3 regions of the Eubacterium sp. CAG:156 genome follow, and region 2 is predicted to be linked to each of the others. Evidence: predicted binding sites of a transcription regulator. Region 2 holds the regulator's gene; each other region holds the start of a gene.
What was found. The regulator HrcA, encoded in region 2, represses chaperone genes, less so after heat shock. The targets are predictions, from matches to a motif close to TGTTAGCACTCNNNNNNNNNGAGTGCTAACA.
Positions count from the first base shown of each region.

Region 1: a site for HrcA is predicted at 8,059-8,089, ahead of clpB (ATP-dependent chaperone ClpB). Genes of this name have one in related genera too.
Region 3: a site for HrcA is predicted at 2,891-2,921, ahead of ABMA45_RS08620 (Hsp20/alpha crystallin family protein). Genes of this name have one in related genera too.

Region 1 covers NZ_FR878142.1:37,841-49,029, reverse strand. Annotated here, with positions in the region: gene ABMA45_RS02515 (citrate/2-methylcitrate synthase) at 1-1,173, shown strand, start outside; gene ABMA45_RS02510 (hypothetical protein) at 1,229-1,351, opposite strand; gene ABMA45_RS02505 (arsenate reductase/protein-tyrosine-phosphatase family protein) at 1,525-1,923, opposite strand; gene ABMA45_RS02500 (endonuclease/exonuclease/phosphatase family protein) at 2,053-3,147, opposite strand; gene ABMA45_RS02495 (DUF4250 domain-containing protein) at 3,216-3,395, opposite strand; gene ABMA45_RS02490 (hypothetical protein) at 3,410-3,769, opposite strand; gene ABMA45_RS02485 (COG2426 family protein) at 3,787-4,260, opposite strand; gene ABMA45_RS02480 (polysaccharide deacetylase family protein) at 4,412-5,122, opposite strand; gene clpB (ATP-dependent chaperone ClpB) at 5,391-7,967, opposite strand; gene thiC (phosphomethylpyrimidine synthase ThiC) at 8,275-9,585, opposite strand; gene thiD (bifunctional hydroxymethylpyrimidine kinase/phosphomethylpyrimidine kinase) at 9,601-10,404, opposite strand; gene thiE (thiamine phosphate synthase) at 10,499-11,137, opposite strand; gene thiM (hydroxyethylthiazole kinase) at 11,124-11,189, opposite strand, start outside.
Region 2 covers NZ_FR878166.1:24,818-36,006, reverse strand. Annotated here, with positions in the region: gene ABMA45_RS07370 (HAD family hydrolase) at 233-913, opposite strand; gene ABMA45_RS07365 (MurR/RpiR family transcriptional regulator) at 1,279-2,130, shown strand; gene rpiA (ribose 5-phosphate isomerase A) at 2,236-2,892, shown strand; gene ABMA45_RS07355 (Gfo/Idh/MocA family protein) at 2,955-3,926, shown strand; gene lepA (translation elongation factor 4) at 4,339-6,153, shown strand; gene hemW (radical SAM family heme chaperone HemW) at 6,213-7,571, shown strand; gene hrcA (heat-inducible transcriptional repressor HrcA) at 7,995-9,035, shown strand; gene grpE (nucleotide exchange factor GrpE) at 9,049-9,690, shown strand; gene dnaK (molecular chaperone DnaK) at 9,777-11,189, shown strand, end outside.
Region 3 covers NZ_FR878177.1:2,056-13,244, reverse strand. Annotated here, with positions in the region: gene ABMA45_RS08630 (signal transduction histidine kinase) at 163-1,467, shown strand; gene ABMA45_RS08625 (GHKL domain-containing protein) at 1,519-2,868, shown strand; gene ABMA45_RS08620 (Hsp20/alpha crystallin family protein) at 3,151-3,612, shown strand; gene ABMA45_RS08615 (aminotransferase class I/II-fold pyridoxal phosphate-dependent enzyme) at 3,765-4,025, shown strand; gene ABMA45_RS08610 (copper homeostasis protein CutC) at 4,322-5,068, shown strand; T-box leader at 5,193-5,449, shown strand; gene ABMA45_RS08605 (carbon starvation CstA family protein) at 5,529-7,229, shown strand; gene ABMA45_RS08600 (helix-turn-helix domain-containing protein) at 7,337-7,786, shown strand; gene ABMA45_RS08595 (IS3 family transposase) at 8,523-8,915, shown strand; gene ABMA45_RS08590 (HNH endonuclease) at 9,227-9,430, shown strand; gene ABMA45_RS08585 (glycoside hydrolase family 16 protein) at 9,555-11,189, shown strand, end outside.

The DNA of each region.
Region 1 (11,189 bases), on a different contig from region 2:
CCTTGTGAAGGAAAACTTTTTTACCGTGGAATAGATATTGAAGATATTGTTAAAGGTTTTTTAGATGAAAACCGCTTTGGTTTTGAAGAAGTTACATATCTTTTATTATTTGGTGAACTTCCAACAGCAAAAAGATTAGAAAATTTCACAAATTTATTATCTGAATACAGAACTCTTCCACCTAGCTTTGTAAGAGATATTATTATGAAAGCACCAAGTAGAGATATGATGAACATGCTTGCACGTAGTGTACTTACACTTTACTCTTATGACGATAATCCTGATGATACATCAATTCCAAATGTTTTACGTCAAAGTTTAAGTCTTATTGCAAGAGTTCCACTTATCAGTGTTTATGGATACCATGCCCATAACCACTATCATCATGGACAAAGCCTTCATATAAACACACCGGACCCTAACATGTCCACGGCTGAGAATATATTAAGATTACTTAGACCTGATGGAAGTTTTACTCCGCTTGAAGCAAAAATCCTTGACTTAGCTCTTGTTCTTCATGCTGAACATGGTGGTGGTAATAACTCTACATTTACAACTCATGTTGTTTCTTCTTCAGGAACGGACACTTATTCTGCAATCGCAGCTTCTCTTGGTTCACTTAAAGGTCCAAGACATGGTGGCGCTAACATTAAAGTTAAACAGATGTTTGACCATATGAAAGAAACAGTTTCTAATTGGAACGACGATGAAGAAATTTCAAATTATTTGCATGCAATACTTGATAAGAGAATCTTTGATAAATCAGGTTTGATTTATGGAATCGGTCATGCTGTTTACTCTATTTCTGACCCTAGAGCAAAAATTCTTGAAGGCTTTGCTAAAAAGCTTGCACAGGAAAAAGGTCTTATGGATGAGTATCAGCTTTACAATAATGTTGCCCGACTTGCTCCTGAGGTTATTGCAAGTTGCAAGCCAATGCAGAAAAATGTAAGTGCAAATGTTGATTTCTACAGTGGATTTATATATTCTTCACTTGGACTTCCTGACGGATTGTTTACTCCTATGTTTGCATCTGCCAGAATTTCAGGCTGGTGTGCACATCGTATTGAAGAAATCATTAATGCCGGAAAGATTATCAGACCTGCATATATGAATGTTGCGAAAAAGACAAAGTACGTTGCACTTAACGACAGACATACAACTATTGTATAATATATATTTGATTTAGATATTAGTTTAAAATTAGATATTAATGCATAAAAAGATACTACGGATTTTCTAATATATCCGCAGTATCTTTTTTATATTTTACAGAAGCCTTATTCCCTACAATTTTAACTTTAACATTTTTAACCATTGCAGGTTTGTCTGCTTTAGCCTCTGCTTGCATTGATGGTTCCACCTGAACAGTTTTATTTAGTGCTAAAATTGTACCGTGAATTTAGGAATATAATTTTCTCCCTCTCAATCAATTAGTTTAATTATATAAAAATGTAGCTTGTAATTCAACGTAAAAAATATTTCATTATCAAATATCTCTCAAATCTAAAATATTAATTATCTTTATTTGCTCATCTTTTCTTTTAAATTTAAAATATTTTTTTCAATCTCAGATATTACCTCCATAAACGCATCGTCACTACCGCCGGTTGGATCCTGCAATCCCCAATTATAATCGAAGTTCCTGCCAATATATGGGCAGCCAACATCGCACCCCATGGAAATGGCTATGTCCGGTGTTGGAACTTTATCATAGGTCTTACTATACTGATTTTTTTCCATATCTATATTATATAACTTCTTCATAATTCTTACTGCATCCTGATTAATCTGCGGCTTTGTCTCTGTTCCTGCTGAATAACACTCTAACACATCTCCTGCAAGATGATTTCCCAATGCTTCCGCAATCTGGCTTCTACACGAATTATGTACGCATACAAATACGACTTTTTTCTTATTCATGAAATCCTCCTCTCATATGGTTAGATATTTTTACAAGTGTAAGCAACAATATGTTTATACATATATATATCAAATTTTTTCAAATTTTCTTGTTTTCTGCTTACGAATTTTACTGTAAAAAATTTGCAATTACTTAAGCATAAATTTCATTATAACCGGCTGATGATCAGAATATGCAAATCCTGTGTCAGCCACCTCATATGATGTCATTTCTACATTATCAGATATTATAAACCCATCTAATGTAACTACATATGTTTTTCCCGGAATGTATTCCATATCTGCATTTCTTGCCGATTCAGGCATTTGTTCTAACTCATCCTGTGACAGTTTATCCATTGCAAACGTCACCCCTTGTGGCATTTCGCTTCTTGGGAACGGATATGCCCAACTTTCAGTTTCGTCACTTTTTGCTTCATCTGCTTTCAAATCATGATTAAAATCTCCGCCGCAAATAACATAATTTCCGTCTTCTACTTCCTTTTCCATATCTTTAAAAAGCATATTTAATTGAGCTTCTCTTATTTCATCGCTATTTCCATATGCTGATAAATGAACCGTAAATAAAACTAATTCTTTCCCATTTTCAACATTTATTCTGCTTATTGAATAGCATCTGTCTAAATCAAGGAATTTAGAAAATCCTGTTGAAATTGGAAGACTTCTTCGCAATGAATCTGTTATTTTGAATTTAGAATATAAGACAATTCCCGAATATGATTTTCCTATAGGTTTATAAAATGGATAAAATAAATATGCTGAATTATAATTTACCGCAAAACTACTATAATAATCATCAAAAATGTCAGTTATAATATTTTCCTGATTTACTCCATAACTTCTTGTTGATTTTCTATCTACTTCTTCAAACATCATAAAATCAGGATTGTAACCATTGCTTAATGAAGCTGCTCCCTTTATTGCATCGGTACTGCTTTCCTTACTGTAACATCTGGAATATTTCCCTCCGTCCATGAAGAAACTGTAATCAGGAAGATACGCTCCAAATCCTACATTGTATGTTCCTATTGTATATTCTACATTTGTATTAACCTTATCACTTATATTTTCACTTTTAACTTTAGGTTCATTTATTTTTAATTTCTTATTATCATCTATCCTGTTATATGAAATGAAAACGTAAGCTGCATACACTAAAACTACAATTATTATAATTATAAGCACTGCTAAAATAGCTTTAATAACCTTTTTTAATATATTCATTTTATATCCTTTGTTTAACTGTGATTTATATAAATTTGTTTTCACATCTATGTGTAATTCATCTATCTCTATACAAATTTATTTAATTCTACATTATACTCATAGTTAATTGTCTTTAATTTATTTACGATATCTTCTTTCTCAACATCTCTTGTTTTGCAAAATCCATCCAAATCCTGATGCGTATCTCTAAGTGCTGTATTTACTACACTAAGTAACATAACCGGATCATTTGGTAAACCTGTCATAATAATTCTCCTTTTTATCTTACACCCCAAATTAAATATCCTATAATGATTCCTACAATTATACCTATAATCATATGCACAATTCTCATTATATCCATTTCTTTTGGTTCATTTTCTTTATTCTTTGACCTGCTTTGTATCTTTTCCTGTTTTTTCTTTTGTGAAATATTAAATCTTACAATGTCTATTGTAAGAACAATTCCACCTATAACAGCTATCGCTTCTGCTATCAAAGTTATAATAAACGCCTCCGGAAATTTAAAAGCGAAAAATACTGCAATAATTCCAATAATGGCTGATGGTGTTGCAATACCTATAGCAATTTTTCCCGGCAATGTTGGTGTATATTTTAAATAATCATATTTTTTATCCATTTAGTGCCTCTATTCTCTTAAAATAATGCAGTTAACGCTCCAAATACGCCTGCACTTCCAAGTCCCATTATAATTCCTGCCAAAAGAACTCCACCCATTACAGCGATTACACTTGATTTAAAATCCATATCAAGAAAACTTGCTGCTAAAGTTCCTGTCCATGCACCTGTTCCCGGAAGTGGAATTCCCACAAATAAAAACAATGCTACAAATAGTCCTTTTCCTGCTGTTTCCTGTAGTTTCTTTCCGCCTTTTTCACCCTTTTCTATACAAAAAGTAAAGAATTTTCCAATATGTTTTTTATCTTTTCCCCAAATCAATACTTTTCTTGCAAAAAGATAAATGATTGGAACCGGAAGCATATTTCCTATAACACAGATAATATAAGAAGCTAATAAAGGCATTCCAATTGCTTGTGAATAAATTAACGCTCCTCTAAGTTCAACAAGAGGAACCATTGAAATCAAAAATATTATGATGTAATTTAACATAAAACTCTCCTTAAATAATTTTTCTAATACTATACCAGCATTTTGAAGTATAACATTCCCTATTGTTTTTCACAAGTCCTTTTGGGGATTGCTTTGTTGCTTCTCTACGTTAATAATGCCCCAAAATCAAGCAATCTTATTTTTTTATTTACTATTTATCTCTTCTTATAATTTGCTTATTTGAATTCATTTTATCAACTGTAACAAATACATAATCCTGTTTCTTTAATTCTTTTATAACAGTTTGTGCTGCATCAACAGAGCTTTCAAATATGTCATGCATTAAAATAATATCTCCATTTTTTACGTTTTTTAAAATTTTATCAGTTACAATGTCCTTATTTTTATATTTCCAATCTAACGGGTCAACATTCCACATAACTACAGACATTGATGTTTCGCTTAAAAGTTCATCAGTAAAACTGCCAAACGGTGGACGTATGTATTCCGGGGTATATCCTGAAATATTTGTAATCCATGCATTTGTAGTATTAATCTCCTCTACCGCCTCATCAAATCCTAATTTCGTTAACTGACTATGATTAAATGTATGATTTCCAATCAGATGGCCTTCATTTTTCATTCTTATAACAATATCTTCATTTTCTTTTATATTTTTCCCAACTAAAAAAAACGTCGCCTTTACATTTTCTTCTTTCAAAATATCTAACAGTCTTGGTGTACATTCACTGCTTGGTCCGTCATCAAAAGTTAAAGCAACTCTCTTTATGTTTTTATATTTATTTATGGTTTTCAAATTATTTTCTGCTGTTTCTATAGTTTTTTTCTTCAAATTTCCCATTATAAATAAAAGCGGCAATATCATAATTAATGCAATAATCCACCATTTTTTTAACTTCATTTAAATCCTCTAAATCTTACTTTATGTTTGTTTTTTCTTCTTTAAATTATATATATTTGTAAAGTGGAATATGTTTAATAGGACGTTTTAAACAAAATAAAAAGCTGAATTACCAACATGTTAATATGATTCCTGTTATTACACAAGTCCATATTTTATGCTAATAATTCAGCTTTTATATAATACCAGAGTCAAAAAGACCTAAGCCCACATAAGTTTGCTTATAAGTGGTCGAAAGACCTTTGTCTGATATCTTTGTCTGATATCTTTATCTTATAATCAGTTTTCCATCTTTTGCATCAACCGTAATAGTATCTCCCATATTTACATCTCCTTGTAAAATAATCTTTGCTACTAAGGTTTCTACATTCTTCTGTAAATATCTCTTAAGCGGTCTTGCACCATAAACCGGATCATATCCATTATCTGCGACAAATTTCTTTGCCTCGTCTGTAAGCACTAAATGTAAATCTTTGTCTGCAAGTCTTTCATTCAAATTTGCAACTATTAAATCTACAATGCCGCCAATATTATCACGGGTAAGTGGTTTAAACATAATAATTTCGTCTAATCTGTTTAAGAATTCAGGTCTGAAATGATTTCTCAAATCATTCATAACCATCTCTTCTGCCTCAGGCTTTATATCACCATTGTCATTGATTCCTTCAAGCAAATATGAAGAACCAATATTTGACGTCATAATTAATATTGTGTTTTTAAAGTCCACTGTTCTGCCCTGAGAATCTGTAATTCTACCATCGTCTAATACCTGTAATAATACATTAAATACATCCGGATGAGCCTTTTCAATTTCATCAAAAAGTACTACCGAATATGGTTTTCTACGAACTGCTTCAGTAAGCTGACCGCCTTCATCATATCCAACATATCCCGGAGGCGCTCCGATTAATCTTGACACTGAATATTTTTCCATATATTCACTCATATCAATACGAACCATATTTGTCTCATCGTCAAATAAATTCTGTGCAAGTGCTTTAGCAAGTTCTGTTTTACCTACACCTGTAGGTCCTAAAAACAGGAACGAACCTATTGGTTTACCAGGGTCTTTTATTCCCGCCTTTGATCTGATTATTGATTCAGTAATCTTTGTAACTGCTTCATCCTGTCCAATTACACGTTTGTGTAACTGTTCATCCAAATGAAGAGTTTTATTTCTTTCTGTTTCTGTCAGTTTAGCAACAGGTATTCCTGTCCAACGTGAAATGATTTTTGCAATTTCTTCATCTGTAACACTTTCACGTACCAAAGACAAATCTTTATTTTTTACATTTGCCTCTTCACTTTCTAACTGTTTCTGTAACTGAGGTAATCTACCATATTGTAACTCAGCCATCTTTTCAAGATCATACTTGCTCTGGGCAATCTGTATTTCTTTCTTGACCTGTTCAACCTGTTCACGAAGTTCCTGTAATTTGTTTACAGAATTCTTTTCGTTTTCCCACTGAGCTTTCTTATTGTTAAATGCATCTCTAAGTTCAGCTAATTCTTTTTGAAGTTCCTCTAATCTTTCTTTGCTCAAATTATCGGTTTCCTTCTTTAAGGCTGCCTCTTCAATTTCCATCTGCATAACTTTTCTTCTAAGTTCATCAAGTTCTGTAGGCATTGAATCAAGTTCTGTTTTTATCATCGCGCAAGCTTCATCAACAAGGTCAATTGCCTTATCAGGCAAAAATCTGTCAGTTATATAACGGTCAGATAATGTTGCTGCTGAAACTAATGCACTATCTGTAATTTTAACTCCGTGGAAGACTTCATATCTTTCTTTCAATCCTCTTAAAATTGAAATTGTATCCTCCACTGTTGGTTCATTGACCATAACAGGTTGGAAACGTCTTTCCAAAGCCTTATCCTTTTCAATATATTGTCTATATTCATCAAGCGTCGTTGCACCTATACAATGAAGTTCACCTCTTGCAAGCATAGGTTTTAACATATTACCTGCATCCATTGCACCATCTGTTTTTCCTGCGCCGACAATTGTGTGTAACTCATCAATAAATAAAATTATCTCTCCGTTACTGTTCTTTACATCTTCAAGTACAGCTTTTAAACGCTCTTCAAATTCACCTCTGTATTTAGCACCTGCTACCAATGCTCCTAAATCAAGTGAAAATATCTTTTTATCCTTCAATCCATCCGGAACATCTCCACTTACAATTCTTTGAGCCAGACCTTCTACTGCTGCTGTTTTACCTACACCGGGTTCACCGATTAAAACAGGATTATTTTTTGTCTTTCTTGACAATATACGAATTACATTTCTAATTTCACTGTCTCGTCCAATAACAGGGTCTAACTTTTGATTTCTTGCTCTCTCAACCAAATCCTGTCCATATTTTCCAAGTGCATCATAAGTAGCCTCAGGATTATCATTTGTTACTCTCTGATTTCCTCTTATCTCAGCTAATACCTTTAAGAATCTTTCCCTTGTAATACCATATTCTTTGAAAAATTCTTTAACTTCTTTATTTGGCTTAGCAATCATAGCAAGGAATAAATGTTCAACTGAAACATATTCATCTCCCATTCTCTTTGCTTCATCTTCTGCTGCTAATAATGCTGAATTAAGACTCTGACTAATATACCTCTGTCCGCCTTGTACTTTAGGTTTCTTACTAACATAATCTTCAATTCTGTTTTTAAAATGTGTTGTCTGGATTTCCATCTTTTCAACTAATTTTAAAATCAGACTGTCTTCTAAATTAACAAGGCTGTATATTAAATGTTCCTGATCAATTTCCTGATTACCAAATTCCTCAGCAACCTTTTCACAGTTCTGAACTGCTTCAATTGACTTCTGTGTAAATTTACTAATGTTCATCTTCTATACCTCCTTAACTTCTGTTTTAAATATTAGTTCTTCACTCTCTTTCTTAGGATTTTCCTTTCCTACAAATACGTTATAGCACTTTTGTTAGCACTCGTCAAGAGTGAGTGCTAATTATTTTTTAAAAATTTTTTAGCTTTTCTTTTGTTTTCATAAAAAGAACTGTTACATATCAATAACGCAACAGTTCCTTTTATGTAGCACAGAGCAAGCCGTAGTCATTAAATCATAGGTTTGCTTACCCTGACATCTTATATACTATGTATTTACATACTATTATCCGCCTTAATTTCATTAAAGTTTAGAGTATATCTATATGTTCTCCATTTAAAGCTTTGTTCATACTACGGACTGCACAGAATTTACCACACATTGAACATGTATCTTCATGTTCAGGTGCTCTGTCTGCTCTAATTGCTTTTGCAGTTTCAGGATCAAGTGCGCATTCCCACTGAGCATCCCAATCTAAAACTCGTCTTGCATCTCCCATTTTATCATCTATATCTCTTGCGCCTCTTACGCCTTTTGCGATATCAGCTGCATGAGCTGCGATTTTACTTGCAATTATTCCCTGTTTTACATCATCTAAATTTGGAAGTGCCAAATGTTCTGCAGGTGTAACATAGCAAAGGAAAGCTGCTCCATTCATTGCTGCAATTGCACCACCAATAGCTGCTGTTATATGATCATATCCGGGGGCTATATCTGTAACTAAAGGTCCTAAAACATAAAATGGTGCTCCCATACAAATTGTCTGCTGAACTTTCATGTTAGCTGCTATCTGATCCATTGGTACATGTCCCGGTCCTTCAACCATAACCTGAACATCTTTTTCCCATGCTCTCTTAGTTAATTCTCCAAGACGAACAAGTTCTTCAATCTGACATACATCTGTCGCATCTGCAAGACAACCCGGTCTGCAGGCATCTCCTAATGAAACAGTAACATCATATTCTCTACATATATCAAGAATTTCATCATAGTATTCGTAGAACGGATTTTCTTCTCCTGTCATGCACATCCATGCAAAAACAAGTGAACCTCCTCTTGATACAATATTCATTTTTCTTTTATGTTTGCGAATCTGCTCTATTGTTTTTCTTGTAATTCCACAATGAAGTGTAACAAAATCAACACCATCCTGTGCATGTAAACGTACTACATCTATAAAATCTTTTGCTGTTAAAGTATCCAAGTCTCTCTGATAATGAATTACACTATCATATACAGGTACTGTTCCTATCATTGCAGGACATTCACTTGTAAGTTTTTTACGAAATGGCTGTGTGTTTCCATGACTTGATAAATCCATGATTGCTTCGCCACCCATCTTTACGGCTGACATAACTTTTTCCATTTCAACATCATAATCTTTGCAATCCTTAGAAATTCCAAGATTTACGTTAATCTTTGTTTTTAACATAGAACCTATTCCTTCAGGATCGAGACACTTATGATTCTTATTAGCAGGAATTACAACTTTACCACTTGCTACAAGAGGTAAAAGCTCCTTTACTTCCATTTTTTCTTTTTTTGCTACAATTTCTAATTCCTTTGTTACAATTCCTTTTCTTGCAGCTTCCATCTGTGTTGCATATAATCTTTCTTCCATCGTAATTCTCCTTTATTATTTTACTTTAGTATATTCATTTGTAATAGCAAATCCATGATTCATAGGTCCACTTCCCTTTCCTAAATCAAGCATAGCTGCTAATGCTCCTGAAATATACTCTTTGGCTCTAAAAACTGATTCTTCCAAATCATATCCTTTTGCCAGATTTGATGCTATTGCTGATGATAATGTACACCCTGTTCCATGGGTATTTGGATTATCTATTCTTTTTCCATGAAACCATTTGAATTCATTATCTTTATATAATAAATCGCTGGCATCATTTTGGTTATGTCCTCCTTTGCAAAGGACTGCACAGTTATATGTTTTTGCAATTTTTTCTGCTGCCTTTATCATATCTTTTGAGTTGTTTATTTTTATTTGGGCCAGTTCTTCTGCCTCCGGAATATTTGGAGTAAGAATCGTTGCCAAATGAAACAATTCTTTTTTTAATGTGTCTACAGCATCTTCATTAATAAGCCTTGCGCCACTTGTTGCCACCATTACCGGATCAATAACAATATTTTTCGCTTTATATTGTTTTAATTTATCAGAAATAACTTTTATAAGTTTTTTCTCTGAAACCATTCCTACTTTAACTGCATCCGGTTCAATATCCGTAAATATGCTGTCAATTTCCTGTGCCAGAAATTCAGGTGTTGCATTCTGTATTGCCGCCACGCCTGTAGTATTTTGAGCAGTTAGGGCTGTAATGGCACTCATAGCATACACTCCGTTTGCCATCATCGTCTTTATGTCTGCCTGAATACCTGCTCCACCACTTGAATCACTTCCTGCAATTGTAAGGGCTGTCTTCATATAATTTCTCCTACTATTTATTATTTAATTTTCTTATTTGTCACATATATAGTAATTATATATATGTTCTCTTGTCTTACTTTACCTGATAATATTATTCTACAATTTTGCTTATTTCTTCTTTTAAGCCACTAGCTGCATTTTTTATATTATTTGCACCATAAATTGCACTAATTACTGCAATTCCGTCTATTTTACTTCCTGCCAATTCTTTAATGTTGTCATGAGTTATTCCACCTATTGCTACAACAGGAATTGACACTGCTTCACATATTTCTTTCAAAGTTTCATACGTTACTTCTTTTGCATCATCTTTTGAATTTGTTGGAAATACTGCTCCTACTCCAAGATAATCTGCACCTCTTTTTTCTGCCAAAAGTGCCTGTTCTACTGTCTGTGCAGATACACCTATGATTTTATCAGGTCCTAATTTTTCTCTTACCATACCTGCTTCCATATCACTTTGTCCTACATGGACACCGTCTGCTCCTATTTCTACAGCAATATCCACATTATCATTTATAATGAAAGGTACTTTATATTCTTTGCATAACTTCTTTAGTTCTTTTGCCTCTTCAAGGAAATGCTCCTCATCTAATTTTTTCTCTCTTAACTGAAGAAAAGTAACTCCTCCGTCAAGACTTTCTTTTACTACTTCGTATAAAGTTCTTCCGTTTAACCAATATCTGTCTGTTACTGCATACAATAACAAATCTTTTTTATCTAATTTCATATTTTGCTCCTTTATCGAGAGTTTCCTTATCCATATTATAGATTGCATCAAT
Region 2 (11,189 bases):
CCACATCAGATATACTATTTTTAAAGTTAACTAAAAGAAAATAGGTAAAGATGTGGTTTTTGTTTTAAATTAAAGTGAACAAAAATTTCATATCTGAGTTATAAAGCTGTTTAAATTCTCCGAAATAAAAGTTATTTAAAGTTTAATAATAAAGTTGGTCAAATTCTCCAAGTAAAGTTATTTAAAACTCAAAAATAAAAAAAGTTAATTAATTTACAAAAATAAAACTCATTTAAATTCCCAAAATATCAATAACATCTAATCCCGTTTCTACAATATATGCGGGAATGGATTCGTACTCAGGTTCAGGATATTTTAAGTCAGGTATGCAAATAGAAGGAATATTTGCATTCTTTGAAGCTAATAAACCATTTTCAGAATCCTCCAATATAAGAGCAGCTTCTAAGGAAACATCTACTGATTTCCATGCTTTAAGAAAAATTTCAGGGTTTGGTTTAGATTCGTTAACTTTGTCACCACCAATAACGAAACTAAAATATTTATCAATTCCTGCACGCTTTAAATATTTTAATACAATTTCAGTTTTAGTGGATGAAGCAACTACACATGGAATGTTTGCGGCAAATAGAGCCTGCAAAAGCTCTTTTATTCCGGGCTTAATCTGAACTCCGTTTTTTTCAATTATATAATTCACCTGTTTTCGGGTCTCGCTAGAGATTATCTCATCAGGATAATCAGAACCGTAAATATCATAAAGAGTACGTTTGAGATTCTCTCCGGCAATACCTAATGTTTTTACATAATTTTCTTTTCTTTGTTTATAACCGTATTTTTCTAATATAGGAGCCTGAGTTTCCATAAACAACTTTTCCGTATCAAAAAGCAGCCCGTCCATATCAAAAATAACAAGTTTAGTTTTGGTCTTTAGTTCTCTATTTTTACAAATAATCATATATAATGCTCCAATTCATAATAAAAATAATCGAATACTTAAATGATAGTGATAAAGGCATAGATGTTACAAGTTCTGAGGCATATTATGATACTTTCATCACATCTAAAATAAATCATAAAATAAAAATTTAATTAGGTCAAAATATTTATTAAAAAATTAATAAATGTGAAGTGAAAAAATTATTCCCATTTTAAAGTGGGCAAAGTGGATTTTAGTCTTACAAAAATTAATAAACGTGGTAGGAAAATAAATCTTTCATAAGAAAAGAAATCAAGAAAATAATTTTCATAAAAGACATTGACGTGAAAATAATTATTATGTATTATAAAGATATGAAAATGATTTTCACGAAAGGGAATAAGATGAAAAAAAATATTTCGGTAATTGAAAATATAAACAGATTATATGACTCGTTTTTTGAACAGGAAAAAAAGATAGGAAATTACATACTTAGCAATTATAAAGAAGTTGTAAATATGACAATTTCAGAATTAGCTAAGAATAGTGGAACAAGTGTAGCAAGTGTTTCACGATTTTGTAAAAAGTGTGACGTGGACGGATTTCACCATTTAAAGATTGCACTGGTTAGAGAAATTGTTGAAGGTGATAACAACATACCGGTTTCTAATGATATTACAAGAGAAGATATCGGACAGTCATTACAAAATATTTTGGCAAATAAAATAGAAGAAATGAAGCAGACCATTTCGTTAATAGATACAAAAGAATTTGATAAGATTCTTGAAAGCATACAGAATGCGGGAATTGTACAGTTTGTTGCAGTAGGAAATACGATTCCTGTAGCTTTAGATGGCGCATATAAGTTTAATGAAATTGGAATCCGCTCTATGGCAGGAAGCATATGGGAAACTCAATTATCATTTTCTATGACTTTAAAAGAGCAAGATGTGTTAATTGCAATTTCTAACACAGGAGAGTCGAAGCAGGTTCAGAAAATGGTTGAGGCCGCAAAGGAAAATGGAGCAACAACCATTGGCATTACAAATAATCCCGATTCGACTATTGCAAAGACGGTAGACTATCATATACAGACGGCTACCAGAGAAAAATTATTCTTAAATGAGTTTTATTTCTCAAGAGTATCAGCAACAACAATTATAGAAATTCTATATTTGTTTTTAACAGTAGGACAGCAGAAAAGTTATGAAAGATTAAGCAAATGTGAAAATCTTATGGCAGATGAAAAATTATAAGAGGAGGAAACAAAATGAACGAAGTTCATTTTCTATAAATGTTTCCGACGAATAGCCGCCGACCGAAGGGAGGGGGCAATACATATTAACAGGAGGAATTATAAAATGAAACAAAAATGTGCAAAAGCAGCTTATGAAATGATTAAAGATGGAATGGTTATAGGACTTGGTGGAGGAAGAACAATAGCTTTTCTTATTGAAGAACTAAAAAATGGAAATAAGAAAGTTAAAGCAGTTACACCTAGCGAAGATACAATGAATTTATGTGTCAAAGCAGGAATAGAAGTATTACCGTTAGAATTTGTTAAACAAATTGATATTGCGTTTGACGGATGCAATGAGATTGACAAAAATCTTAATGCGTTAAAGACTGATGGCGGAATTTTTACAAGAGAAAAAATAGTAGCTGTTATGGCAAAAGATTATGTGATATTAGCGGATGAAGAAAAATATTCAGATGAGTTAACATTTGAACATGCAGTTGCAGTGGAAGTAATAAAAAGTGCAAAAGAATATGTTAAATCTAAATTAGAAGAAATGGGAGCAAAAGTAGAAGAACGTTCAACAGAAATGAAAATGGGAACTTTAGTAAGTGATGACGGAAACTATCTTATGAATGCGTACTTTGAAAAAGGGCAGGATGTAAAAGCATTAGATGAAAAATTAAAGCACATAACAGGCATAGTAGAAACATCATTATTTTATAATATAGTGTCAAAAGCATTAATTGCAGGAGAAAGTGGCATTCGTGTAATAGATTAAAAGATTGTGGTGTTATACAAAAGCAATTTGAAAAATGTGGATATTAAGTTAGGAGGATAATCATGAGTAATTTAAACTGGGGAATAGTTGGTACAGGATGGATTGGCAGTGAAATGGCAGAGGCTTTGTGGGCAGTAGATGGAACTGTTTATGGAGTGTGTGGAAGTTCGCTTGAGAAGGCTGAAAATTTTGCCAAAGAATATAAAATAGAACATGCATATAATGATTTAGATGAAATGCTATCAGATAAGAATATTCATATAGTATACATTGCGACTCCACACAATATGCATTATGAAATGATGCTTAAATCATTAAAGTCAGGAAAGCATGTATTTTGTGAAAAGGCAATTACGGTAAACAGCAGACAGTTAGAAGAATGCGTCAAGGTGGCAAAGAAAAATAATTTAGTTATATGTGATGGCGTGACACTTCTTCACATGCCTTTATATAAGAAGATAAAGAAAATGATAGAAGATGGTGAAATAGGAAAGGTAAAAATGGTGCAGGTTAATTTTGGAAGCTGCAAGGAATATGATGTAAATAACAGATTTTTCTCAAAATCATTAGCAGGTGGGGCATTGCTTGATATAGGAGTATATGCAGTATCATTTGCCAGATATTTTATGGAAAGCAAACCAAATGTTATTCTTACTACTGCAAATTATTTTGAAACAGGAGTTGATGAAACAAGTGGAATTATTTTAAAAAATAATGATGGGCAAATGTCTGTTATTGCACTTACAATGAGAGCAAAACAACCAAAAAGAGGTGTTATTTCAGGAGAAAAGGGATATATACAGATAGATGAATATCCAAGAGCTCAAAAAGCAACAATTACATATACTGCTGACGGACATACTGAGGTTATAGACGAAGGTGATACGAAAAAAGCACTTCAATATGAAGTTATGGATATGGAAGAATATATTAATAATAATTCAGGACAGGAAAATCTTCAGATCGTAAGAGATGTAATGGAAACTCTTACTTCAGTTAGAAATCAGTGGGGAATGGTTTACGATTTTGAATAAGTAAAATTATGTAATGCCACAAGTTATAGATTAAAAGCCACTATATGCTTATGATAGTATATTTTTTTAGTAGATATTTGATTATTTACCTTTTCTACGTTAAAGAATACTATTGTTGCATGAGGTGGCTTTTAAATTATTGTAAGGTCTCGACATATAAAATTTATCAGGAATAAAAGTAATCCCGTTGTTCTGGGAAACTAAATGAAGAACAACATATTCGTCATGTGTTTCGTATATATATCTTGACTCAAAATTACCAACCTCATTACATAGTTTATCTGAAATAACACGATGGAAAATAGTTTTATAATATGCTATAATGAGCGTTAGTGTGGAAAAGTATGCATTATATTTAAAATAGAACATAATTAAACAAGAAACCAATATAAAACAACATGGAGGAACAACAGTGGCTCACATTGATCAGAGTAAAATAAGAAACTTTTGCATTATTGCCCATATTGACCATGGAAAGTCAACTTTGGCAGATAGAATTATTGAAAAAACAGGATTGTTAACAAGCAGAGAAATGCAGGCACAGGTTCTTGATAATATGGAACTAGAGAGAGAACGTGGAATAACGATTAAGTCACAGGCAGTAAGAACGGTATATAAGGCAAAAGATGGAGAAGAATACATTTTTAACCTTATCGATACACCGGGACATGTCGATTTTAACTATGAAGTATCACGAAGCCTTGCAGCATGTGATGGTGCAATCCTTGTTGTCGATGCAGCACAGGGTGTAGAAGCACAGACTTTGGCAAATGTTTATATGGCACTTGATCATGACTTGGAAGTATTCCCTGTTATCAACAAGATAGATTTGCCTAGTGCAGATCCTGAAAGAGTTATAAATGAAATAGAAGATGTAATCGGACTTGAAGCTCATGATGCACCACTTATTTCAGCAAAAACAGGATTAAATATAGAAGAAGTATTAGAACAGATAGTGGAAAAAATACCGGCACCACAGGGAGATGTTGACGCACCACTTCAGGCATTAATATTTGACAGCTTATATGATGCGTATAAGGGAGTTATTGTTTTTTGCCGTTTAAAACATGGTGTTGTAAAAGCAGGTATGAATATAAAAATGATGGCTACGGGAGCAACAGCAAATGTAGTTGAAGTAGGATATTTTGGAGCAGGACAGTTTATTCCATGTGATGAACTTAGTGCAGGCATGGTTGGATATATTACAGCCAGCATCAAAAACGTAAAAGATACGCGAGTAGGTGACACTATTACTAATGCAGATAATCCTTGTGCAGAACCACTTCCCGGATACAAAAAAGTTAATCCTATGGTTTACTGTGGACTTTATCCGGCAGATGGAGCAAAATATCCTGATTTAAGAGATGCTCTTGAAAAATTACAGTTAAATGATGCAGCTTTGCAGTATGAACCTGAAACATCACTTGCATTAGGATTTGGCTTCAGATGCGGATTTTTAGGATTGCTTCATTTGGAAATTGTACAGGAAAGACTTGAGCGTGAGTACAATCTTGATTTAGTTACAACTGCACCTAGTGTTATTTACAAAATATATAAAAATGATGGAAGTGTTATAGAACTTACAAATCCTTCTAATTTGCCTGACCCAAGTGAAATTGAGCATATGGAAGAACCTATTGTTCATGCGGAAATAATGGTAACAACTGAATTTATCGGTGCTATTATGGAATTATGTCAGCAAAGAAGAGGAACATATATAGGAATGGAATATGTAGAAGGTTCAAGAGCATTACTCGAATACGATATTCCGTTAAATGAAATAATATATGATTTCTTTGATGCACTTAAATCCCGCTCAAGAGGATATGCGTCATTTGATTATGAATTGAAAGGATATGAAGCAGCTAAGTTAGTTAAACTTGATATTCTTATTAATAAGGAAGAAGTGGATGCACTTTCATTTATAGTTCCGGATGTTACAGCATATGAACGAGGCAGAAAAATGTGCGAGAAACTTAAAAATGAAATACCACGTCAGTTATTTGAAATTCCAATTCAGGCAGCAGTTGGAAGTAAAGTAATTGCGAGAGAAACAGTTAAGGCAATGCGAAAAGATGTTTTAGCTAAATGTTATGGTGGCGATATTTCACGTAAGAAAAAACTTCTTGAAAAACAGAAAGAAGGAAAGAAGAGAATGCGTCAGGTTGGTAACGTTGAAATACCACAGGAAGCATTTATGGCAGTACTCAAATTGGACGAAGATTAATATAAAAGGTCTCTTTGCAGCAGGCAGAGGGACCTTATTAGTTGAAAAGAGAGGTAAAAATGAGCAAACATTTAGAAATATATATCCATATTCCGTTTTGCGTAAAAAAATGTGATTATTGTGATTTTCTCTCCGACAGGGCAGATTGCAAAACTAAAGAGGAGTATGTGGATGCGTTAATAAAAGAAATTGAATTGTCAAAAAATATTTTGAATGGATATGAAGTAGATTCAATCTTTTTTGGAGGAGGAACCCCTTCTATATTGGAATCACATTTATTTGAATGCATAATGAATGCAGTAAAAAAATATGCAAATATAAATGAAAATACAGAAATAACGATAGAATGTAATCCGGGCACTTTGACAAGAGAAAAATTAGAAGTTTACAAGAAAACCGGAGTGAACAGATTAAGCATAGGACTTCAGTCAGCAAATGATGATGAATTAAAAAGCATTGGAAGAATACACACATGGCAGGAGTTTTTGGATAATTATCGAATAGCAAGGGAATGTGGATTTGACAATATTAACATTGACTTAATGAGTGCACTTCCGGGACAAACGATTTCATCATATAAAGAAACTCTAGAAAAGGTAGTTGCCTTGAATCCAGAGCACATATCGGCGTATAGCCTTATAGTAGAAGAGGGCACGATAATGTATGACAGGGTAAATGAAGCAGCATTGCAGGGAAAGGATATACTTCCTGATGAAGATACTGAGCGTGAAATGTATTACATGACAAAGAATATCTTAGAAGAAAATGGATATCACAGATATGAAATATCAAATTATAGTAAAGAAGGCATGGAATGCAGACATAACGTAGGATATTGGCAGAGAAAAAATTATATTGGCTTTGGAACAGGAGCAGCTTCTTTATTAGAAAATGAACGATATAATAATATTTCAGATTTAAATAAGTACATTGCTTTCATAAATGAAATATACAATTGCGAAGATAATATGGATGAAATGACAGCTTTTCAATATGGTAGTGAAGAAATGATGGATTATTTATTTGAAGATGAAAATGATTATGAATTTGAAAATAATAATCAACAATCAAGAGAAGATGAATCTGTATTCAAAGAAAAAATTTATCAAAAGGAAAGTGATAATGATACAGACTTTGATACTGGTTATAACAGATTGGGTTCAATTCATAAAAATATTGAAAGACTCTCTAAAAATGATCAGATGGAAGAATTTATGTTTTTAGGCCTTAGAATGATGGAAGGAGTAAACAAAACTAAATTTGAAACACTTTTTAATAAGAAAATAGAAAACGTATACGGTAATGTCTTAGAAAAACTCACACAGGAGAAATTATTGAAAACCGAAAACGACAATATAAAACTTACCGAAAGAGGAATTGATGTAAGCAATGTAGTATTATCAGAGTTTTTATTATAATATGGAAAATATTCTATTTAATACTAATAAAAATCATAGCACAAACCAGATAGATGTATATAATACCGAAAGAGCATTTGCCGCCGTCGGTTCAATGTTCCATCATATGGAATGACTAGAACCGAAGGTTCTAATGTCAGACCATATGGTGGAACATTAGAACTGCTACGAGTGGCAAGCAGCGAAAGCGTTCTTTCGATATTATATACATTTTTAATTGCAAGCAGCGAAAGCGTTCTTTCGATATTATATACATCCTTAAGGTTTGTGCTATTTTTCTATGTTCACAAATTATTTACAAAAGTTTCTATAATTTTTTTTGCAAAAATGTTGACAAATAATATGGTGGGTGCTATTTTAATTTATGAAAGATGTTAGCACTCAAAACTAACGAGTGCTAATAAAGTAGAAAGGAGATGGAATATGGAACTGACAGAGAGAAAAGTAAAAATATTACAGGCAGTCATTCGTAACTATTTGGAAACAGGCGAGCCCGTTGGTTCAAGAACCATTTCTAAGTATACAGATCTTAACTTAAGTTCAGCAACCATTCGTAATGAGATGGCTGACTTAGAAGAGATGGGATATATAGTTCAGCCTCATACATCAGCAGGACGAATTCCTACAGATAAAGGTTACAGACTTTATGTTGACGATTTAATGAAAGAAAAAGTTCAGGAATTAGACAACAGAGAAAAGAAAGTAACTGAAAGAGAAAACCTTTTATTTGAAAAGGTTGATAAGGTTGAAACCCTTCTTCAGAATATGGCGAAGATGCTTGCAACCAATACTAATTATGCAACAATGATTTCAACATCAAGGGATAACGAAGATAAGATAAAATTCATTCAGTTGTCACTTATGGATGACAATCAGATTTTATGTATTGTTGTTTCGGGAAGAAACAGAGTAGTAAACAAGATTATAAAAGTTAAAGACCAGATTAATGAAGAAATGGTTTTGAGACTTAATGTGGCACTCAATACAAGTCTTGCAGGATTAGCAGTTGAGCAGATTAACATAGCTGTTATTTCAACACTTACATCTAATGCAGGTGAACATAAAGAATTAGTAACAGATGTGTTACAGGCAATTACAGAAGCCATTGCATCAGAAGCACAGATGAAGATTTATACATCAGGTGCAACGAATATTTTGAAGTATCCTGAATTAAGCAGTAACGAGAATGCAAGTTTGTTGCTTTCAACATTTGAAGAAAAGAAGCCATTAACCAATTTGGTAAATGATAATGAAACAGGAATTCAGGTTTATATCGGTGAAGAAACTCCGGTAGAAGGAATGAAGGATTGTAGTGTTGTAACAGCAACTTATGAATTAGAAGATGGCATTAAAGGTACCATCGGAGTTATAGGTCCGAAGCGAATGGATTATGAGAAAGTTGTAGAGACATTAAGAACAGTTAAGGGCCAGTTAAGCGATGCTTTCAAGAAGGAAGACGAATAGAAAGGAAGGTCCAATGGAAAAGAATATTAACGATATGCCTGAAGAAGAAAAGGTAGAAAAATCTGAAACTGAAGAAGAAACAGTAGAAGATACAAATGAAACAGTAGAAACTGAAAAAGAAACAACAGAAGATACTAAAGAAGATAAAGACAAAAAAGAAGCAGAAGATAAAAATTCTTCAGACAAAAAAGAAAAGAAAAAAATATTTGGAAAGAAAGATAAGAAAGACCAGCAGATAGAAGAGTTAACTGATAAACATCAAAGACTTATGGCTGAATTCCAAAACTATAGAAACCGTAGCGAAAAAGAAAAATCAGCAATGTTTGAAGTTGGTGCAAGATCAATTATTGAAAAACTTCTTCCGATTGTGGATAACTTTGAAAGAGGTATCGCAGCATTATCAGAAGAAGAACAAAAATCACCAACAGGTCAGGGAATGAATTTAATATATAAGCAGTTGATGACAGCATTTGAAGAAATGGGAGTTACAGTCATTGAAGCTAAAGGCCAACAGTTTGATCCGGAATTACACAATGCAGTAATGCATGAAGACAATGACGAATTAGAAGAAAATGTTGTTGTTGAGGAATTCCAGAAAGGCTATAAATATAGAGACAGTGTTATAAGACATAGCATGGTTAAGGTAGCTAATTAATTTTACAAATAAGAAATTATTTAACATATATTTGAACTCGGAAAACCGAGAAATAAGAAAATTATCAATTTAGGAGGAAATATATCATGGGAAAGATTATTGGTATTGACTTAGGAACTACAAATTCATGTGTAGCAGTTATGGAAGGTGGAAAACCTACAGTTATTACAAATGCAGAAGGTGTTAGAACAACTCCATCAGTAGTAGCATTTGCAAAATCAGGTGAAAGATTAGTTGGTGAAACAGCTAAACGTCAGGCAGTTACAAACGCTGACAAGACAATCTCTTCAATTAAGAGACATATGGGAACAGATTACAAAGTAGCAATTGATGATAAGAAATATACACCACAGGAAATTTCAGCAATGATTCTTCAGAAGTTAAAAGGTGATGCTGAAGCTTACTTAGGTGAAAAGGTATCAGAAGCTGTTATTACAGTACCTGCTTACTTCAATGATGCACAGAGACAGGCAACAAAAGATGCAGGTAAGATTGCAGGACTTGATGTAAAGAGAATTATCAACGAGCCAACAGCTGCAGCATTAGCTTATGGTCTTGATAATGAAAAAGAACAGAAGATTATGGTATACGATTTAGGTGGTGGTACATTTGATGTATCTATTATCGAAATTGGTGATGGTGTAATCGAAGTATTATCAACTTCAGGTGATAACAGACTTGGTGGTGATGACTTTGATGAAGCAATTACAAATTATATGATTTCTGACTTCAAGACAAAGACAGGTGTAGACCTTACAACAGATAAGATGGCACTTCAGAGAATTAAAGAAGCAGCAGAAAAAGCTAAGAAGGAACTTTCTTCAGCAACACAGACAAACATTAACATCCCTTACATTACAGTAACAGCTGAAGGACCACAGCATTTTGATTTAACTCTTACAAGAGCTAAATTTGATGAATTAACAAGAGCATTAGTTGAAAGAACAGCAGTTCCTGTACAGAATGCATTAAGAGATGCCGGAATTACAGCAGCTGAACTTGGAAAGGTATTATTAGTTGGTGGTTCAACAAGAATCCCTGCAGTACAGGATAAGGTTAAACAGCTTACAGGTCATGAACCATCTAAGAGTTTGAATCCTGATGAATGTGTAGCAATCGGTGCATCAATTCAGGGTGGTAAACTTGCAGGTGATGCAGGCGCAGGCGAAATCTTACTTCTTGATGTTACTCCACTTTCATTATCAATTGAAACAATGGGTGGTATCGCAACAAGATTAATTGAAAGAAATACAACAATTCCTACAAAGAAGAGCCAGACATTCTCAACAGCAACAGATAACCAGACAGCCGTTGATATCAACGTAGTACAGGGTGAAAGACAGTTCGCAAGAGATAACAAGAGCCTTGGACAGTTCAGACTTGATGGAATCCCACCAGCAAAGAGAGGTGTTCCACAGATTGAAGTTACATTTGATATTGATGCAAATGGTATCGTAAATGTTTCAGCTAAGGATTTAGGAACAGGAAAAGAACAGCAC
Region 3 (11,189 bases), on a different contig from region 2:
TACTTAGTTATTATGAGACAAAAATGCCAAATATTATTGTGAGAAAAAGCAGTAAGATTTGGCATTTTTTTGATTTAGTTATTCCTATTTATATGTTAAAGTTAATATTGGTATTAGTATTTACAAAGGCAGAAAATATTAAATAAACAATAGGGAGATATTATGGAAAAAACAAATGATGTAATTATAACATTGATAAATGGCGGGTTTTATGAAATCTTTTTGATTTTTGCAATGTACTATAGTTTCGTGATTTTACTTGGAATAGAGAAAAGCAAAAGAAGAATTTTTTTACCAATATTCTTTGTTAGTATGCTTACTTTTAATTTGACAATAATGTATTATACATATTTTGGAGATGAGTCTGTTAATAGTAAGTGCATTATTTTGATGCTTCAGGGAATAAATACTCTGATTTATTTTTGTACATTAAAAGTGATAACAAAGAAAAAATATTTGGAAATATTTATTTCAGACATGATAGCACAGATAATATCTATTGTTATATCATTTAGCCCAATTACAATAATAGCTCATATACTTGGGAAAAAACAAAGAACTCTTATAACATTAGAATTGAGTTTAAATAATATAATTACTTTTGCAACAGTATTAGTGATAATGATTGTATTGATTGCAATAGAAAAATATGTGCTTAAAAGGTTTTTTGATGATTATTTTAAAAGTGAAATCAAGCATAGAATATTTTGGTGGATTATTGTATTGATATTTACCATAAGCGGATTAACTACAACAGCTATTCAAAGTGGAAGTACTATCTTTATTGCAATGAATATTATTATGATTATAATAATGTTTTCTGTGCTATATGCAGTTTCATGGTTTATGCGTTTGCAAAAAGAAAAACAGATAAAGAAGGAAAATCAGATTTTAAGTATTGAAAATGCAGTTATGAAAGAATACTATAATACATTAAAATTTCAGATGGAAAGAACAAGAAAGTTTAGACATGATATTGAAAAGCACATGAATTTGATAAAAGACATACAAACATCTAAAAGAAGTAAGCAGGATATTTTAAAATATGTAGGACAAATTGAGGAACAATATAATAATCTTAAAACGATAGATTATTGTGGAAATCCTGTTATAAATGCAATATTTGTAAATAGACGAGAGCAATGTGAAAATCAAGGAATTAATATTAAAATTAAAGTAGGAAATTTTGATGTCAAACAAATTTCTGAAATGGATTTGGTGGCGTTACTCTCAAATTTATTTGATTTAGTAATAGAAAATAGTGAAGTTACAAATGTGAAAAAATTAGATTTTAAATGCTCTAAAGAAAAAAATAATTTCTTAATTTGCATTAAATTTGATGGTAATTTTAATAAAAATAAAGACAAGATGAAAATTAGTGTAATAAAAGAAATTACAGAAAAATACCAGGGAGTATTTGATGATAAATATTTGAATGGAGCAAATGAGATTACGGTTATTATTTAAAGAAAGATTGTATTTTGAAAATAAAATATAATACAAATGAAAAGGTAGATAATGTATAGCGGAAAAGAATTAGTTATAAATATGATAAATGCAGCAGTTTTAGAATTGCTGGTAAGTATTGCAACATATTATGCAATTAAAATATTACTTGGGGTACAAAAAGATAAAAGATTAAAATTGTTTTGCATTATTTTAATGAAATTATTTTTTCTTAATTTGACAATTGTGTTTTATAAATATACACACATACTTACGCAAGATGAGACTAATACAATAACTATTATTAATGGAATATACATATTGATATTTTTTGTCCTATTAAAATTACTCACAAGTAAACCATATTTAAAAATTATGTTAGCAAATTTTATTGTCGAGACATTTGGAATTGCATTTATAGTTATGCCTACGGTTGTGATAACCGGCGGAAAGAATGATATGCTACCTTATTTTGTAAAAACAAATATGGATAGTAAAAACATTATAATAGCAATTGTCGCATTATTAATATCTATATTTGAAATTTTTATAATGACAACAATTATAAAGAAATGCTTTGGAAACTTTTCTGAAAAGAGAATAAAGTATCCTATTATATGGTGGATGCTATTGATTATTTTTGATATGTATGCGTTTTTTGTTAATTCTGCGAAATCTTTTGTGACTAAAGAAATCATGTTTGTTATTGTTTTATATGTTTTTAGAATTTGCACAGCTATTTTAATTATGTATAGTGTATCTTGGATAATCCGCAAGAAAAATGAAAAAAGAATAGCACAGGAAAATAAAATTTTAAATATAGAAAATACAGTAATGAAGGAATATTATCGGACACTTAAATATCAGATGGAAAATACCGAAAAGATTAAACGTGATATTGAGATTAAAATGAAAGAAATCAGAACGTTATTAAGCCAAAATAATGAAATTGATTCTTTTGAAAAAGGCATTTGCGAAATGCCAATGATTAGCGATAATAATTTGTATAATTATTGTAATAACATATTGATTAATTCAGTTATTGAAAATAAAGTAAGACAATGCGGGCAAAATGGAATTAATATAAAAATTGAAGCTGATGTAAATGAACAGATTTTAGTAAGTGAAATTGATTTAATAGCAATAATAGCAAACCTATTTGACAATGCGATAGAAGAAAGTAAAAAATTAAAACAAGGGGAAATTGAATTTTATTGTAAATGTAATATGGAAGTACTTGAAATTAAAATTAATAATAAAACTTTAAAACAAAGTCCGATTACAATTGGTGATACAACTAAGAAAAATAAGCAGAAACATGGAATGGGACAGGCTATTATATATGATATTGTTAAGAAGTACAACGGAAAAATTAAGGTGTATGTTATGGAAAATAGATATTATACAGAGATGGTAATATAAGTTCACAAAATCTTCACAAAAAAATTAGCACTCACCTCTTGACAGTGCTAACAAAACGAGTTATAACGTAATCAGAACAAAGGAAGAGAGTTAAAAGATAAGGATTTAAAGATTAATGAATGATAATTCAGGTAATTGTTTTTAGTGAATGATGATTCAGCAATCAGTAAAAATCCAAGTGTTTAACCAAAACCTTAGTTTACAATATAAAAAACTACACCTCGGATTTCTCCGATAGTGCAAATATAATTTTTATATCTGATTTGAAAGGAGATATGACTTATGATGATGCCTAGTATTTTTGGAGAAAACTTATTTGATGATTTTATGAATGATTTTACAGATGATTTTGCATTCCCAGCATTTTCTGATGCAGGAAAAGAATTGTATGGTAAACATGCAAAGAATTTGATGAAAACAGATGTAAAAGATACTGAAAACGGATATGAGGTAGATATAGACCTTCCGGGATTTAAGAAGGATGAAATCCAGATGAAACTGGAAGATGGTATGTTAACAATCAGCGCCGCTAAAGGTCTTGATAAGGATGAGAAAGATAAGAAGGGTAAATATGTAAGACGTGAACGTTATGCAGGAAGCTTGAGCAGAAGCTTTTATGTAGGTGATAACGTAACAGTCGAAGATATTCATCCTAAATATGAAAATGGTATTTTATCATTTAATGTTCCAAAAGAACAGGAGAAGATAGAACCAAAAAGTAAATACATTGCTATTGAAGGATAAAATAGCATAAGATGAATCATCAGATGATGATTTGAATAAAACTCCCTTTGCCGATGCGTGAAGGGAGTTTTTATATGCCATAAATTAGTTATACGTAGAGTGAAAATATTATATAACTCTTGACTTGAAGTTAGGGTTATGTGCTAACATAGATGAAGAACATAGATGTAACAATATATTCATTTGATGGTGCAGAGAATGTAGAAATTCATAATGCAAAGTTGCTTTCTAAAGATGCGTTTTGGAATAGTAAAAATGTAATGGTAGATGATTCATATATTTCAGGTGAATATTTAGGTTGGAATGTGGAAAGTAAACTTGCAAATCCACAGACTTCAATGTTAATTTTTTGCAATCCACACAATCCGGTTGGCAAAATGTGGGACAAGGAAACGTTAGAAAAGATAGGCTGAATGAATTTAGCATGCCCAAGAGAAAGACTTGAGGATGGACTTTTAAGACTCAAAAGAAGTATAGAAGAGTATGTAAGATAATATAGTTTATATCGAATAATAGGGAAGAAATTAGGATAAACATTTAGAAGTGTAATTATTTAAAAACGCATAGTGTATATGCTGTCTTTTATGTATAATAGATATATTGACGAATATGTAAAACTTAAGGAATACAAAAATTGTTCCGTTTTGATAACTGTTTTTAATAATAGTCATGAATAAAAATAAATATATTATAAAAAGAGGAAAAAAGAATGAATCAATATGTGTTAGAAGTATGCGTGGATTCTGTAGAATCAGCTATTGCAGCAACTAATGGAGGGGCAACCAGAATTGAATTATGTTCAAATATTATTATAGGAGGAACAACACCTGATTTAGAGTTGTTTAAAATAATAAGAAATAAAATTCGAATTCCAATAAATGTTATGATAAGACCAAGATTTGGAGATTTTTGCTATACAGAATCAGAATTTGAGATAATGTGCAGACAAAGTGAAAAATTTGCAAGAGAAGGAGCAAATGCCATTGTTATAGGTTGTCTTAATCCTGATGGAAGTTTGAATGAGGCATATATGAAGGAAATTATGAATATGGCAACAGGATGCAGAGTTACTCTTCATAGAGCATATGATATGTGTAAAAATCCATTTGAAGCATTTGAGACCGCTAGGAAATTAGGTATAGATACAATATTGACTTCAGGACAAAAAAATAGTTGTATTGAAGGTGTAAAGTTAATTAAAAAACTAGTTGAAAAAACAAGTGATATAGAGATCTTAGTTGGTGCAGGTGTAAATTCAGATAATATTAAGGAAATAGCTAAAATAACCGGGGCAAAAAGCTTTCATATGACAGGTAAGGTTGTAGAAAACAGCAAAATGGAATATCGAAATGATGATGTTAATATGGGAATCCCCGGGTTAAGTGAATATGAAATTTATAGAACAGACGAAAAAAATATAAGAAAAACAGCTGAAATATTAAAATTATTAAAATAATGCTTAATATAATTATGCAAATAATTTGGACATAGTTTAAATAATTAAATTGTAGAAAAATAATAAATTTATTGTTGCATGATTTAATAATAAGTGATAAAACAGAACTTGTAAAAAGTAATAGTTAGTTGCGTAGAAAGGGATACATTACAATAAAGTGTCTTGATTACAGAGAACCGAGGTAGCTGAGAATCGGAAGAAAAGAATTGTTGTAACATCACCCTGGAGCATCTCTCCCAAAACTTAACATAGTGAGTAGGCAGAGACGTAGTCTTCACGTTACAGAAGAAGCTGTTGGATGTGACAGTGATAAGTGGTTTTAATTAGTGATAATTATTTCAAACAAAGTGGTACCACGAAATTGATATTTTCGCCTTTGTTGTCGTAAGACAATGAAGGCTTTTTCTTTTGTAATAAAAGAATAAACTAGCTAAATAATAACAAAAGAGAGGTAATACAAATGAATGGAATCTTAATGATGGTAATTGCGATTGTAGTACTTGGAGGAGCGTATCTTCTTTATGGTCGTTACCTTCAAAACAAATGGGGCATTGACCCTAATGCAAAAACTCCGGCATATGAATTACAGGATGGAGTTGATTATGTACCGGCGGATACAAATGTGGTATTTGGACATCAGTTTGCATCAATAGCAGGTGCGGGTCCTATTAATGGACCTATTCAGGCAGCAGTTTTTGGTTGGCTTCCTGTTTTATTATGGTTGCTTGTAGGTGGTGTGTTCTTCGGAGCTGTTCAGGATTTTGCATCAATGTATGCATCAGTTAAAAACAAAGGTCGTACAATTGGTTACATAATTGAAGAATATATTGGAAAATTAGGAAAGAAATTATTTTTACTTTTCTGTTGGTTATTCTGTATTTTAGTAGTTGCAGCATTTGCAGATGTTGTAGCCGGAACATTTAACGGATTTACAGTACCTGAAGTTGCAGGACAGGCAGTAGAAAAAATCTCAGCAAACGGTGCAGTAGCAATGACTTCAATTTTATTTATTTTTGAAGCAGTAGCACTTGGAATGATTTTAAAATATGCAAAATTAAATAAATGGGTAAATACAGTAATAGCAATTGCAATGTTAGTAGTAGCAGTAGTAATTGGTTTAAACTTCCCTGTTTATTTAACAAGAGAAACATGGCATCTTTTTATATTCGCTTATATATTTATTGCCAGTGTAGTTCCTGTATGGGCATTATTGCAGCCTAGAGATTATTTAAACAGTTATTTATTAATTTTTATGATTGTAGGTGCAGTTGTAGGTATATTTGTTTCAAATCCTTCATGTAACTTACAGGCATTTACAAGTTTCAACGTAGATGGACAGTATATGTTCCCAATTTTATTTGTAACAATAGCATGTGGAGCCGTATCAGGTTTCCATTCACTTGTTTCATCAGGAACAGCTTCAAAGCAAATTAAAAATGAAAAGAATATGTTACCTGTATCATTTGGTGCAATGCTTATGGAAAGTATGCTTGGTGTAATCGCATTAATCGCAGTTGCTTCATTTGCAAAAGGAGAAGCAGCAGCACAGGGCTTAACAACACAGCCACAGATTTTTGCAGGTGCAATTGCAAACTTCTTATCAGCAGTTGGTTTACCACATAATTTAGTATTTACATTAATTAACCTTGCTGTTTCAGCTTTTGCTTTAACATCACTTGACTCAGTTGCAAGAATTGGTCGTCTTTCATTCCAGGAATTCTTCTTAGATGAAGGAGTAACTGATGATAATATGACACCATTCCAGAAGGTAGTAACAAATAAGTATTTTGCTACAGTTATTACATTAGTTCTTGCATTCTTACTTGCAAAAGTTGGTTATGCAGAAATTTGGCCATTATTTGGTTCAGCAAACCAGTTGTTATCAGTACTTGCTTTAGTAGCTTGTGCAGTATTCTTAAAGAAAACAAAACGTCAGGGTTGGATGTTATGGGTACCAATGTTCTTTATGATGGCAGTTACATTTACAGCCCTTGGAATGACAATTTACAAATTAAGTGGAGCATTTGCTACAACAGGATTATCACTTGGAAATACATTACAGTTAATCTTTGCAGTATTACTTTTAATCCTTGGTGTAATTGTTGCCGTACAGGGTGTAAAGAAGTTATTTGAAAAAAATGAAGAAAAAGAAGTTGCATAAAATGAGACGTAAGTAAGTTATAAAGACTGTCGTATTAAAATGATAGAATGATATGCTACCCTCATATAGGACAATAAAATATAAAAGTCCTATATGGGGGTATTTTTATGTCCAGAAAAAGCAAAATAGATCCAATAGTAAAAGTAAAAATAGTTGAGCAATATCTTGATGGAGAGATTGGACTGAGTCAGGCAAGTAAAAAACTTGGAGTTGCCTCCCAAAGTATTAGAAAATGGATTTCTATATACCAATGCAATGGACCAGCAGGTTTACTTAATCAGCCCAAAAACAAGAGTTACTCAAAAACACTAAAAATATCTGCGGTAAATGATTATCTTAATGGAGCAGGTTCTCTTGATGATATTTGCTCAAAATATGGAATCCGTTCACATACACAACTTTTAAAGTGGATTAAGGTGTATAATTCTGGTGGAATATTAAAAACATCCACTGGAGGTGCTTGCATGAAAAAAGCAAAATCAACGACTCTTGATGAGCGATTAAAAATAGTTATGGAATGCCTGCAAATGATAAGAATTATGGAGCAATGGCTTTAAAATATCAATGTTCTTATCAACAAGTTCGTAACTGGGTAAAACGGTACGAAAAAATGGGAAGTAAAGGTCTGGAAGACCGCCGTGGTAGACGAGTCGGATCATTACCAAGTCGTACACCTGAGGAAGTATTACGTGATAGAATCGCTGAACTCGAAAGAAAAAATCTTGATTTACAAATGGAAAATAATCTGTTAAAAAAAGTCAGAGAACTGGAAAGGAGGGACCGTTATTTTTAGTTCACCGTTTAGCTGCATATAAGGCAATCAAAGAATTATCCTCTGACAAGAGATATCCTATAGATAAACTTTGTAAGTATCTTAATATTACACGCTCTGCATACTATAACTGGCTAAAGCATCCGAAAAGCAATAATGAATTGCAGAATGAAACGTTATCTGTTGAAATTCAAAAGATACATAAAGAACATCCGGATATGGGATATCGTAGAATCCGAGATGAATTAGATGGACACAAAGGAATTCATGTGAATGATAAACGAGTTCTCCGCATCTGTAGAAAATATGATATAAAGTCAAATATTAAATGGAAACCCAAAAGCTGTACCAGAGGAGACCAGAATCCCGATCACATTGCAAAAAACTATTTGCATCGAGATTTTCATGCGGATAAGCCGAACGAGAAATGGCTCACTGATGTGTCCGAGTTTAAATATTACATTGGAAATGAAGTTCACAAGATATATTTGAGTGCCATTTTAGATTTATACGATTGAAGAATTGTAACTTTTAAAATAAGTGACCATAATGATAATCCATTAGTTATGGATACTTTTGATGAAGCAGTTCGCTTGGAACCTGATGCACATCCACTCTTCCACTCTGATCGTGGATTTCAATATACAAGTGCGCAGTTCCGTACCAGATTAAAGAAACATCATATGAAACAAAGCATGTCAAGAGTCGCCCATTGTATTGATAATGGACCGATGGAAGGATTTTGGGGGATTCTAAAGCAAGAGATGTATTACTGCCAACATTTCAATGATAGAACTGCCTTAATTGCAGCTATAACCGATTACATTAATTACTACAATAACCAACGATTACAAAGAAAGTTAAATGTGATGACACCAATGGAATATCATAATCAATATATAAAAGTAGCTTAAAAATATCGCCAGCCGTAAATCGGCTGACGATACAAAAATTTATTATTTTTTATTGTCCTATTGACAGGTAGCACACCATTTCTTTTAATTTCTTGCCAATAGAATCGAAATCAATATCCTTCATGAAATCACCTCATATTATATGATATATAATTGTAATATTTTTATAGCTGTAGTATAATAATCCAAAACTATAAAAAAGTTTAGCCACAGAGTAAAAACAAGCAGAAAGGAGAGAAGATAGGGGTTATAGAAGCAATTATTTTGATAAAAATGATGCATATGATAACAACAATGGTTGGTATAAATGTATTAAGTGTGGACGTAGTTTCAGAAAAGGTGATATGGATATTGACCACATTATTCCACAGAAATATGGTGGAAGAGATTCCGTATTAAATTTACAATGTATTTGTAAGCATTGTAATCGTTCTAAGCAAGCTAGTTTAAGAGATACCCCAAAAGATTTGTTTGGAGCAACTAAAAGGAAAGTAAAAAGTTATTATAATAATTAAAACGTTTTTATAAAATTTGAATACCATATAAAAATACAGACCATTTAAAGAAAAAATGAATATTCATATAATTAAAAGGCAGTATAGCGAGATTATTTCCGTAAGGGAAAAGAAAGGAAGTATTATGAAAGAATTTTTTAGTATGGGAAAAACTATGAAAAAATTAATTTCTGTTGTAATGTCTCTGGCATTGTTGCTTACTTCAGCAGGAGTAATTTTTTCAGGTAGTGATGTAAAGGGAGCAGCGGCAGAAGTTGTTTCATCAATGGATTATTATTCAACAAATGATGGACCAACAATTACACATTCAGGAGTTGGTACAGTTAGCTATGGATTTGTAATGCCAAAGTTTAACGGAAAAGCCAGTAGTGAACTTTCCATTGCAGATGTGGAAAAAGACATTCAGGTTTATGTTAAACAGGAAAACGGAACAAATGGTGAATGGAAGAAAATTGAAGATGTAAGTTACTTCAAGTGGAATGACACTTGGGCATGGGAATATCAGTCATGGGGTGGCTGGGTTTGCTGGATGAAACTTACAGAAACAACATATTTCCGTTTCCATGGAAAAACAAATAACATAAATCTTGATTACAAATTGGAACTTAACAAACTTTCAAAGTATAAGCTTACAAGTATTTCTACAACAGAAACAAATATTCAGGCAGATACAACAGGTGGTTCAGCTACACATTGGGGAGCATGGACATTTAATGGAGACAAGAGTATCAAGTATGAACAGATTCAGGATGATGTTAACATTACAGTAGACAACAATGACGGAAAAGGATTTGTTCAGTTTTTAGGCAATGCAGCATCAGGATTTCTGTGGGATCAGAACTTTGGATATTACTCAGATGGTGATGGTGGATATTGGTTTACAAATATCAGTTGGTCATTTACATTAAGATTTGCATCAAAGTCAAATCCAAATGTACATCAGGATGTAAAAGTTACATATACAAAGCCAACCAGATCAAATTACAAAATCACAGCATATAATGGCACATCATACGATGCAAGCACAAGTGGTACAGCATCAGTTGGTATTCCGCTTCCAAAAATTGGTGGAACAGAAGCTATAAAAGATGATTTGGATTTATTTAAATACGAAGTTAAGGTAGATGGAAAGTGGATTCCACTTACAGATGTTGCAGCCTGTGGATGGGTATATGAAGGAAGTGGTTACAACAAATATTCACTAAGCAGTCAGTGGGGTTATTTTGTTGATCATGTTTATGGACTTTGGTTCCAGCCTGTAAGACAGGATACAGAAATAAAAGTCACATATCCTATTGATGGTAAAAAAGGTGGAGATGCAAGCAATAACTATGTATTGTATACAATTAAAGGAAATACATCTTATAAGCCAACACTTCCATCAGATATGTCAGATATTAAAGTAAATGACAATTCAAATGCATATACACCGGCAGGTTGGAAGATGATTTTCAATGATGAATTTGATGGTGCATCTCTTGACACAAGCAAGTGGTCATATGATGAAGGATTCTTACTTAAAGAAGACGATATTAACACAGCCGGTTGGGGAAATCAGGAACTTGAATACTACACAAGAGACAATGTATCAGTAAAAGATGGTGCATTAAATATTCTTATGAAAAAGCAGTCAAAGGTATTTACAGAAAAAGGTGATCCATCTAAGAAAGCAACTGCTCAGTATTCATCAGGAAAGATTACAACAAAAGATAAATTCTCAGTGAAATACGGACGAGTTGATTTCAGAGCAAAAATGCCT